Linked DNA regions of Microbulbifer sp. GL-2. The main gene of each other region encodes a partner of the protein of the gene in region 2 in a complex. Links are inferred from orthologs where the notes say so. Each region holds a gene or a part of one and is shown on either strand. Other genes may lie near its edges.

What was found.
Region 1: the proteins of tsaD (region 2) and tsaE are in contact, whole or in part, in a crystal structure (PDB 6N9A), measured with the Thermotoga maritima proteins. The link is inferred for Microbulbifer sp. GL-2 from one-to-one orthologs. Residues at the interface, in WP_004082750.1 of Thermotoga maritima: Cys10, Asp11, Arg49, His50, Leu82, Gly84, Gly135, Gly136, Glu154, Thr155, Leu156, Asp157, Asp158, Ser159, Glu162, Asp165, Lys166, Arg169, Leu170, Tyr175, Lys213, Thr214, Leu217, Tyr218, Gln221, Arg222, Asn324; in WP_004082108.1 of Thermotoga maritima: Leu37, Gly38, Lys46, Lys57, Val59, Lys60, Ser61, Thr63, Phe64, Thr65, Leu66, Met67, Val69, Pro71, Tyr82, Arg83, Leu84, Asp86, Asp88, Phe89, Asp93, Ile128, Asp130, Glu131, Arg134.
Region 3: the proteins of tsaD (region 2) and tsaB are in contact, whole or in part, in a solved structure (PDB 4WQ4), measured with the Escherichia coli proteins. The link is inferred for Microbulbifer sp. GL-2 from one-to-one orthologs.

The regions. Positions count from the first base shown.
Region 1 is NZ_AP019807.1:1,258,121-1,261,079, reverse strand. The notes cover bases 80-2,885. They hold tsaE (tRNA (adenosine(37)-N6)-threonylcarbamoyltransferase complex ATPase subunit type 1 TsaE), read left to right. Parts: upstream 80-1,141; coding sequence 1,142-1,630; downstream 1,631-2,885. Other genes in these bases: GL2_RS05415 (N-acetylmuramoyl-L-alanine amidase), read left to right, coding at 1,689-2,885; GL2_RS05425 (NAD(P)H-hydrate dehydratase), read left to right, coding at 80-1,139. Also shown: more of GL2_RS05425, read left to right, coding at 1-79; more of GL2_RS05415, read left to right, coding at 2,886-2,959. UniProt on the Escherichia coli protein: Required for the formation of a threonylcarbamoyl group on adenosine at position 37 (t(6)A37) in tRNAs that read codons beginning with adenine.
Region 2 is NZ_AP019807.1:1,061,024-1,064,027, reverse strand. Bases 65-2,915 are described here. They hold tsaD (tRNA (adenosine(37)-N6)-threonylcarbamoyltransferase complex transferase subunit TsaD), read left to right. Parts: upstream 65-898; coding sequence 899-1,933; downstream 1,934-2,915. Other genes in these bases: folK (2-amino-4-hydroxy-6-hydroxymethyldihydropteridine diphosphokinase), read left to right, coding at 2,385-2,876; folB (dihydroneopterin aldolase), read left to right, coding at 1,993-2,382; rpsU (30S ribosomal protein S21), read right to left, coding at 509-724; GL2_RS04705 (GatB/YqeY domain-containing protein), read right to left, coding at 65-312. Outside these bases: more of GL2_RS04705, read right to left, coding at 1-64; GL2_RS04680 (alpha/beta hydrolase), read right to left, coding at 2,956-3,004.
Region 3 is NZ_AP019807.1:21,066-23,949, forward strand. Bases 32-2,762 are described here. They hold tsaB (tRNA (adenosine(37)-N6)-threonylcarbamoyltransferase complex dimerization subunit type 1 TsaB), read right to left. Parts: upstream 1,884-2,762; coding sequence 1,179-1,883; downstream 32-1,178. Other genes in these bases: GL2_RS00085 (NAD(P)-dependent oxidoreductase), read right to left, coding at 32-372; GL2_RS00090 (undecaprenyl-diphosphate phosphatase), read right to left, coding at 378-1,175; GL2_RS00100 (hypothetical protein), read right to left, coding at 2,062-2,762. In the rest of the region: more of GL2_RS00085, read right to left, coding at 1-31; more of GL2_RS00100, read right to left, coding at 2,763-2,880. UniProt on the Escherichia coli protein: Required for the formation of a threonylcarbamoyl group on adenosine at position 37 (t(6)A37) in tRNAs that read codons beginning with adenine.

The DNA.
Region 1 (2,959 bases), 200 kb from region 2 along the record:
AGCTGGATAGTGCCGACGGTGACACGCTGATTGTGGACGCCCTGCTCGGAACTGGGTTTAGTGGGGAATTGCGCACAGATGTCGCCCACGCAGTGGAGAGAATTGAGAAAAGCCCTGGACCGGTCTTAGCCGTGGATATCCCCTCCGGCCTGAGCGCCGATACAGGAGCCGCCGGCTTCGCTGTCACGGCAGATATGACGGTGACTTTTATTGGGCGCAAACTGGGCCTCTACTGCGGCCGGGGTCCGGCACTGTGTGGCGAGGTGAAGTTCGAGGACTTGGGTGCTCCTGCGCAAGCCTATAGCGCCGTTCAGGCCTTGGCACAACGCTACACGGCGGCGAGTATTAAACGCCTACCGGCGCGCGCAGCGGATAGTTTTAAAAATCAGTTTGGCCATATCCTGATCGTTGGTGGCGACAGCGGCTTTGGCGGAGCAGCATTAATGGCCGCCCAGTCCAGCGCGCGCGCTGGTGCTGGCTTGATTTCCCTGGCCACCCGCCCGGAGCACTTGTCCGCAGCTTTGACTCGCTGCCCTGAAGTGATGGCACACCCGGTTATTTCCGGACAGGAACTGGAGCCACTTATTGAAGGCCCCAGTGTTATTGCGGTAGGCCCTGGCCTCGGTCGCTCTCCCTGGAGTGAGCAGCTGCTTGCCCGCGCTGGCCGTGCAAAGGTGCCCCTGGTGGTGGATGCCGATGCATTGAATATCCTGGCCGAAGGCCGGGTATTGGCCGGCATGAAGCGAGATGACTGGGTACTGACCCCCCATGTGGGAGAGGCGGCGCGTCTGCTTGGCATTGATACCGCGGAAGTCATGGCCAATCCCCGTGCGGCAGCTCTCGCAGTTCAGCAGAAATTCAGTGGTGTGGTGATACTTAAGGGTGCGGGTACTGTGATCGCCCATGAAAGTGGTGTCGACCTGATTAACGCAGGCAATCCGGGTATGGCTTCCGGTGGTATGGGCGACCTGCTGACGGGAATTGTTGCTGCACTGATCGGCCAGCACCTGCCATTGGTGGAGGCGGCTCGCCTGGCGGTATGGCTGCATGGAGAAGCGGGTAACCGTGCCGCAGAGGAGGGTCAGCGCGGTTTATTGGCGACCGATTTACTGCCCTGGATTCGACGGTTGGTGGACTGACTGTGAGTGAACTCAAATTGTATTTAGCGGACGAAGAGGCAACGGTGGCTGGCGGAGAGGCGTTGGGCCGAGCCTGCCTGGCCAGTGGTCTACAGGAGGGGCTGACCCTGTACCTGAACGGTCAATTGGGTGCTGGAAAAACCACTTTTTGCCGAGGAGTGTTGAGAGCATTTGGCCATGAGGGCGCAGTAAAGAGCCCCACTTATACATTGGTGGAGCCCTATGAAATGGGCGCCCAGCGGGTTTATCACTTCGATCTGTACCGGCTTGGTGATGCTGAAGAGTTGGAGTTTATGGGAGTGAGGGACTATTTCGCCCCCCACTGTCTGAGTCTGGTGGAATGGCCGGAGCGCGGTGCCGGTGTATTGCCGGAGCCGGATTTGCAGCTGGACCTGGAAGTTCCAGATAGTGGCAGGCAGCTACTATTGACTGCCTGCACCGGCCGAGGCAGCGCAGTGCTCGGTATGATGGAAAAATTGTTGCGGGACTAATGAGCAGACCTTGTTTAGAGGGTGCGTGAATAACAATAAGTGAAAGGACTGGGATGTAATGAGTTTGATGTGGCGGACACTGGTGGCCTTGGTTTTTGGGCTGGCGATGATAGTGCCGCTGGAGGCGGCAGAAGTGGAGGGTGTGCGTCTGTGGCGTGCGCCGGATCATACGCGCCTAGTTTTTGATTTAAGCGGGCCGGCGGAACACAAGCTCTTTACCCTGAGTGGGCCGCACCGGGTAGTGGTGGATATTGCTGATACCAAGCTGCAGGCCCAGTTGGATGCACTGGATTTAAAAGATACTCCTATCGCTCAGTTACGCCATGCGCGTCAAAACAAGAAAGACTTACGCGTGGTGCTCGACCTCAAACAACAGATCAAGCCGCGCAGTTTCGCTCTGCGCCGCCACGAGCAGTTGCCAGATCGCTTGGTAATAGACCTTTACGACAAGGTCAAGAGCGAGGAAAAAACCCTGCAACAGGTCAGTCGGGAGCGAGATATTGTAGTGGTTATTGATGCCGGGCATGGTGGTGAGGACCCCGGGGCCCTGGGGCCCGGCAGGCTGCGGGAGAAAGATGTGGTGCTGGCCATTGCCAAACAGCTGAATAAGCGAATTAATAGTAAGCGCGGCTTTAGCGCCAAGTTGGTGCGCTCCGGTGATTATTACGTTGCACATCGCGATCGGGTAAATTTTGGTCGCAAACGGGGGGCTGACCTGTTTGTCTCTATCCATGCAGATGCTTTTACCCGCAAGGATGCCCGCGGTGCTGGTGTCTATGCTGTATCCACCCGGGGCGCCACCAGTGAAACGGCGCGCTTCCTGGCCCAGCGGGAAAACGAATCGGACTTGATTGGGGGTGCTGGCAGCCTGAATCTGGGGGATAAGGATGACACTCTGGCCGGTGTATTGTTGGATCTGTCCATGACCGCCACCATGAATGCGAGCCTGGATATTGGAGCCAGTGTACTGACACAGCTGGGATCGGTGACCCATTTACACAAGAAGCGGGTGGAACAGGCCAACTTCGCTGTGTTGCGCTCGCCTGACGTGCCTTCAATCCTGGTGGAGACTGGCTTTATCACCAATCCCCAGGAATCAAAGCGCCTGCGTGACCCGAAATTCCAACGTAAACTGGCACAAAAAATCAGCGACGGTATAGTGGCCCACTTCAGCAGTCGCCCACCGGCGGGAACCTGGCTGGCGGTTAATCAGGATGCTAGGGAGCGGCGCCATGTTATAGCCCGCGGCGAGACCCTGTCCGGTATTGCTGCGCGCTACAAGATTTCAGTGGCTGCGTTAAAAAAAGCCAATGGCATCAATACCTCTAT
Region 2 (3,004 bases):
GACGATCTCGCTAATCTCGGCTTCGCTCAGTTGCTTGGGCAGAAACTCCTGAATTACCTGGATCTCGGCCTGTTCCACCGCTGCCAACTCGTCGCGACCGGCTTTTTCGTACTGGGTGATAGAGTCGCGGCGCTGTTTGGTCATTTTGTCTAATAAAGCGAGGATGCGGGCGTCATCCAGGTCGATACGCTCATCCACCTCAACCCGCTTGATCTCGGCATTGATCAGGCGCAGCGTGGCCAGGCGCTCCTTGTCTCGCGCCTTCATGGCGTCTTTGGTGGCCTGGGTCAGGGTGTCCTTGAGTGTGCTCATAGTGAGTGTTCCGGAATTGGCGTTGAATTATAGAATTGGGATGCTAAGGATAGCGCGTCCGGAGCGAAGGGAGAATGCAAACCGTAAAACGAAAAACGGCGCGCGAGTATGGCTCGCACGCCGTTTTATAGGACCGCTACGGGGCTTAGCCCGTCCGGCTGCCTCGCTGCGACAGGCTTAATGCTGCCTGCGGCTCTTAGTAGAGGCGCTGGAACTTGCGGTTTTCGCGCTGAAGCTTCTTGGCGTGACGCTTTACAGCGGCAGCGGCTTTGCGCTTACGCACAGCAGTCGGCTTCTCGTAGAACTCGCGACGACGTACTTCAGACAGTACGCCTGCTTTTTCACAGGAGCGCTTGAAGCGGCGCAGAGCGATATCGAAAGGTTCGTTGTCTTTAATTCGTACAGAGGGCATTAGGATACCTGTTAAAAATTCGTTTCTCTCGGCCATTCCGGCAATGCTCTCGCAGTTGCATCCGGTGGCCGGTTCACAGCGAGGGCGCAAATTCTAAACACTCCCCTACGGGATCGCAACCCCATTTTCCAGTATGATAACCGCCCCTCGAAGCAGTCACGAGTATGAGATCAAGTGCGCGTCCTCGGTATAGAAACTTCCTGCGATGAAACTGGCGTCGCTATCTACGACTCAGAATCCGGTCTGCTTGGCCATGCCCTGTTCAGCCAAGTCGACCTGCATGCCGATTACGGTGGTGTGGTTCCGGAGCTGGCGAGCCGCGATCATGTGCGCAAGCTGCTGCCTCTGGTACGCCAGGTCATGGCCAAAACGAATACCAGGCACTCTGATCTGGACGGTGTGGCTTTTACCGCTGGCCCCGGTTTGGTAGGTGCACTGATGGTAGGTGCCTGTGCCGGCCGTGCTCTGGCCTACGGCTGGGATATCCCGGCGGTGGCGGTGCATCATATGGAGGGGCATCTATTGGCACCGATGTTGGAGGAGAACCCTCCCGCTTTTCCTTTTGTGGCACTGCTGGTATCCGGTGGCCACACCCAGTTGGTGGAAGTGCGCGGCCTTGGTGATTACGAGCTGATGGGTGAGTCTTTGGATGACGCCGCCGGTGAAGCCTTTGATAAAGCGGCAAAGATGCTCGACCTGGATTACCCCGGCGGTCCGCGTTTGGCTGCCCTGGCCGAGAAGGGGGATCCCAAGCGCTTTACCTTCCCGCGCCCGATGACCGATCGACCCGGGCTGGATTTTAGTTTTTCCGGCCTTAAAACCTACACCCTGACTACGGTGCGTCAGCACGCCCTCGAGGATGGCCTGCCGGATGAGCAGACCTGCGCGGATATTGCGGCGGCCTTCCAGGAGGCGGTAGTGGACACCTTGGTGATTAAATGCCGCCGCGCAATCAAGGCGTCCGGGTACAAAACGCTGGTCATTGCCGGTGGGGTTTCCGCGAATAAACTATTGCGCGAACGCCTGGAAACAAGCCTGAGCAAAGATGGTGCCAGTGTCTATTACCCGCGCCATGAATTCTGTACGGATAATGGCGCTATGATCGCCTTTGCCGGTAGTCTGCGCCTGAAGGCCGGTGAGCAAAGCGACCTGGCAGTGGATGTGCGCCCGCGCTGGCCGATGACCGAATTGCCCAAGACCGAACTTTAGGAAACTGCAGGGGCATCCAGGTAGTAAGTAGTAAGTAGTAAAAAGAAAAGAGCCGATAGATGGATATTGTTTATATACGGGATTTAAAGGTGGATACCATTATCGGGATCTACGACTGGGAGCGGGAAGTGCGCCAGACAGTCAGCCTCGATCTGGAGATGGCTTTCGATATCAGCGAGGCGGCGCGCACAGATAATATCGAGTACACACTCAACTACAAGGCGGTGGCCAAGCGCTTGATCGCTTTTATTGAAAGCAGCGAGTTCCTGCTGGTGGAGACCATGGCGGAGCAGGCTGCGGCAATTGTCAGGGAAGAGTTTTCTGTGAGCTGGTTGCGACTACGTTTGTCCAAGCCGGGCGCTGTCAGAGGGTCCAGGGATGTGGGTGTTATTATTGAGCGTGGCGAGAGGCCGGCAAAAGGTGCAGCAGCGATGTCTGCGGGAGTGTAAACGTGGCTCAGGTGTATCTCAGCCTCGGCAGTAATATCAATCGCGCGCAATATATCCGCGCAGCGCTGGACGCCCTGGCTGGGCATTTTGGGGAATTACAGGTGTCCCGGGTCTTCGAAAGTGAAGCGGTGGGTTTCCAGGGCGATAACTTTTACAATCTGGTGGTGGGACTGCAAACTGACCTGCCGGTAGGGCAACTGGCTCTTTGTCTGCGCGGTATTGAAGATGCCAACGGCCGTCTGCGCTCCGGGCCCAAGTTCAGTGCGCGCACCTTGGATATTGATACCCTTACCTATGACCACCTGACTGGCACTGTTGACGGGGTAAAATTACCTCGAGGTGAGATCGTAAAAAACGCCTTTGTTTTACAGCCTCTGGCGGAGATTGCTCCAGAAGTATTGCATCCGGTCGAGCAGAAAACTTACCGTCAGCTGTGGGATGAGTACAACCAGGCTTCGCAGAAATTGTGGCCGGTAGAATTTATTTGGCCGTGATTGCGCGCTTCCCTGCGTATCGAAAAAAGCAGCCGAAGGGCTGCTTTTTTGGTTTCTGGAAGGGCAGAAACCCTTTCATCTACTGGAGCCATCCGGCAACAGTATCAATATAGCCAGCTGGCAAAATA
Region 3 (2,884 bases), 1.0 Mb from region 2 along the record:
GCCAGATACTGGCGCATCCAGAAAGCCAACACCCTTTTCAGCACCAATTGCTGCCAATTCCCGGGCAACATCAGCTGAAGCTGTGGTGTGATCCACTAACAGGCTGCCTTTTTCCATGGATGCAAAAGCGCCCCGCTCTCCATTTATCACCTCACGTAAATCGCTATCGTTACCTACGCATGTGAATACTACCTCTGCTCCTTTAGCCGCTTCAGCCGGTGTCAGGAAGCTTTCGCCTTTATATTCCTTCAGCCACTGCTCTGCCCGGCTGGCGGTACGATTGTAAACCCTCACCAGGTGGCCAGCCTTTGCCAGATAGCCGGCCATGGGATAGCCCATCACCCCCAGACCTATAAACGCTACAGTTGCCATATTCGTTACCCCCATATCATCCAAATAAGGACCGCACCGAGTATCAGACGATAAATGGCAAATGGCGCCATACCGATGCGGCTAATAAACTGCAGGAAAAAATGAATGCATAAATAAGCACTGATAAATGAAAGTACAGTACCCAATAAAATATCACCCCAAGGCACAGTCTCCAGCGCTAGCAAATCGTAGGTCAATAGCATTGCTGGTAGCGCAATAGCAGGGATCGACATCAAAAAGGAAAAGCGTGCGGCAGCTTCACGTTTCATTCCGAGCATCAATCCCGCAGTCATAGTAATACCAGAGCGGGAAGTACCGGGGACCAGGGCCAATACTTGAGCCATACCAATCAGTAATGCTTTCTTCCAGTTAAGCTGGGCTAGTGTCTGGGTACGCACTCCTCGCACATCTGCCCACCAGAGAAGAATGCCGAAACCAATCGTAGTAGTGGCAATAACAGCCGCTGAACGGAGGTTAGCTTCAATAAAGTCCTTGAATATCAGCCCTACCAAGCCAACAGGTATAGTCGCCAGCACGATCAGCCAAGCAAGCCTGCCTTCATCTGTAAAGCGCCCCTCAGTAAACCCCCCGAGCCCATCACGGATCAGCACCCAGATATCTTTACGAAAATATGAAACAACCGCAATTAATGAACCAAAGTGCACCGCAACGTCAAATGCAAGCCCTTGGTCCTGCCAACCCAGTACCTCTGCAGGCAAAATCAAGTGTGCTGAACTGGAAATAGGTAAAAACTCAGTCAACCCCTGAATCAGGGCCAACACAACAATTTGAAACGTTTCCATGAGTTACTTCTTTGATCTAATTCTTTGTCGTTTCTGCCAGGTAATCTCGTTGCGGAGATACGCCGGCTCCAGCTCTTCTGCAGTCACTACCGCACCAGCCTGATACAGCGGTACAGCCAGCTGGGCAATATCCCGTGCATGAATCAGGATATTTAGGTCAAGACCGTCCACTTGAGCCCCATTCAGGGCTTCGTAGTGCCAACCCGGGCCAGCGCCATATACAGTTGCTGATATTCCAGATTCCTTCAATGACAGCAGTGCCTGCTCAGGGTTCTGCACTGCTTCGGGTAGCAGACTCTGGTTAGGCCCATCAGAGGAGTAAACACCCCAGTAAACCTGCTGCATACGGGCATCCAGCATTGGTACTATGGGGGCCTCACTCCATTCCGGGTGAGCTCGCCGCGCCCCTAAAGCCAAAGCAGCCAGGCTGGACACCGGCACCACAGGTTTATCAGCAGAAAAGGCCAACCCCTGCACGCTACTAATTGCGATACGCAACCCTGTAAATGAACCAGGGCCACGACTGACTGCAAAAGCATCCAGCTCCGACAAGGCTAATCCCGCTTCTGCTAGTACTTCATCCACCATCGGCAGCAATCGACGGGTATGATCGCGCTCCGCCTGCACAAAATGCTCGGAAATCTGGCCACCATTGTAGAGCGCTACAGAACAGGCGCCAGAAGTAGTATCCAGGGCAAGAATTTTCACAACAATCTCAAACCGGGTAACTGAAAAGAGTGGATTGTGGCACGGTAGCAGGAGGGAGTCATGTAAATTAGCACAGCGGCAAAACTACGCTACCTAACATAGAAAACCCCGGACCATGCCGGGGTTGGCGAAAAGTCTGTTAAGCCCACCACAGGGGGTGGGCTTAAGCAAACCTACACTACGCCGCTTTCTTGGGTGGACGACCGCGGCGGGTAGCTCCGGCCTTGGGCGGGCGACCACGACGGGCAGGCGCCTTCTTAGCCGCTGCAGCTGCTGTAGCCTTTTTAGGGCGTCCGACTCTCTTAGCCGGCTTAGCTGCGGTTGTAGCCTTTTTTGGGCGCCCGACACGCTTAGCTGGTTTGGCTGCAGTAGCCTTCTTGGGGCGACCCGCTTTTTTCGCAGAACCAGCTTTTTTCGCAGAAGAAGCCTTCTTCACAACCGCTTTCTTGGCTTTTTGAGCTTCGGCCTTCAACTTGGCAGCTACTTTCTTTTCCAGCGCCTTGGCTTTGGCTGCAGCTTTCTTAGCCGCGGCCTTTATCTTAGCCTCGGCCTTCTTCTCAGCAGCCTTGATCTTCTTGGCATGAGCCTTTTCCCGAGCCTTCAGCCAGCGCGCTTCAAATGCTTTCAGCGCAGCTGCCAGGTCCTTATCTGCCTTCCTAGACAGGCTGTCCGCCAGAGTGGATACCTTTTCCTTAGCTACTGCCTCAGCGAGGCGGACCGCGTCCATTGCCTTGGCTTTGGCCAGATCCATCTTGACCATTGCCAGCTTGGCGCGCAATTCCTTCGCCTTACTATTGGCATTTGCCAATGAAGTCTTAGCCGCTGCCGTATTGCTTTTTTGGGCACGCGCTTTTGCTTTCGCAACACGATCAAGCTGAGCATCCAGTGACTTGCTCGCCGCATCTACTGCTTTCTGCGTTTTCACGACTACTGCCGACGCTGCAGTCGAACCAGTTGCCTTCTTAGCACGCGTACTCTTTTTTACTACTCTTGCCATCCCT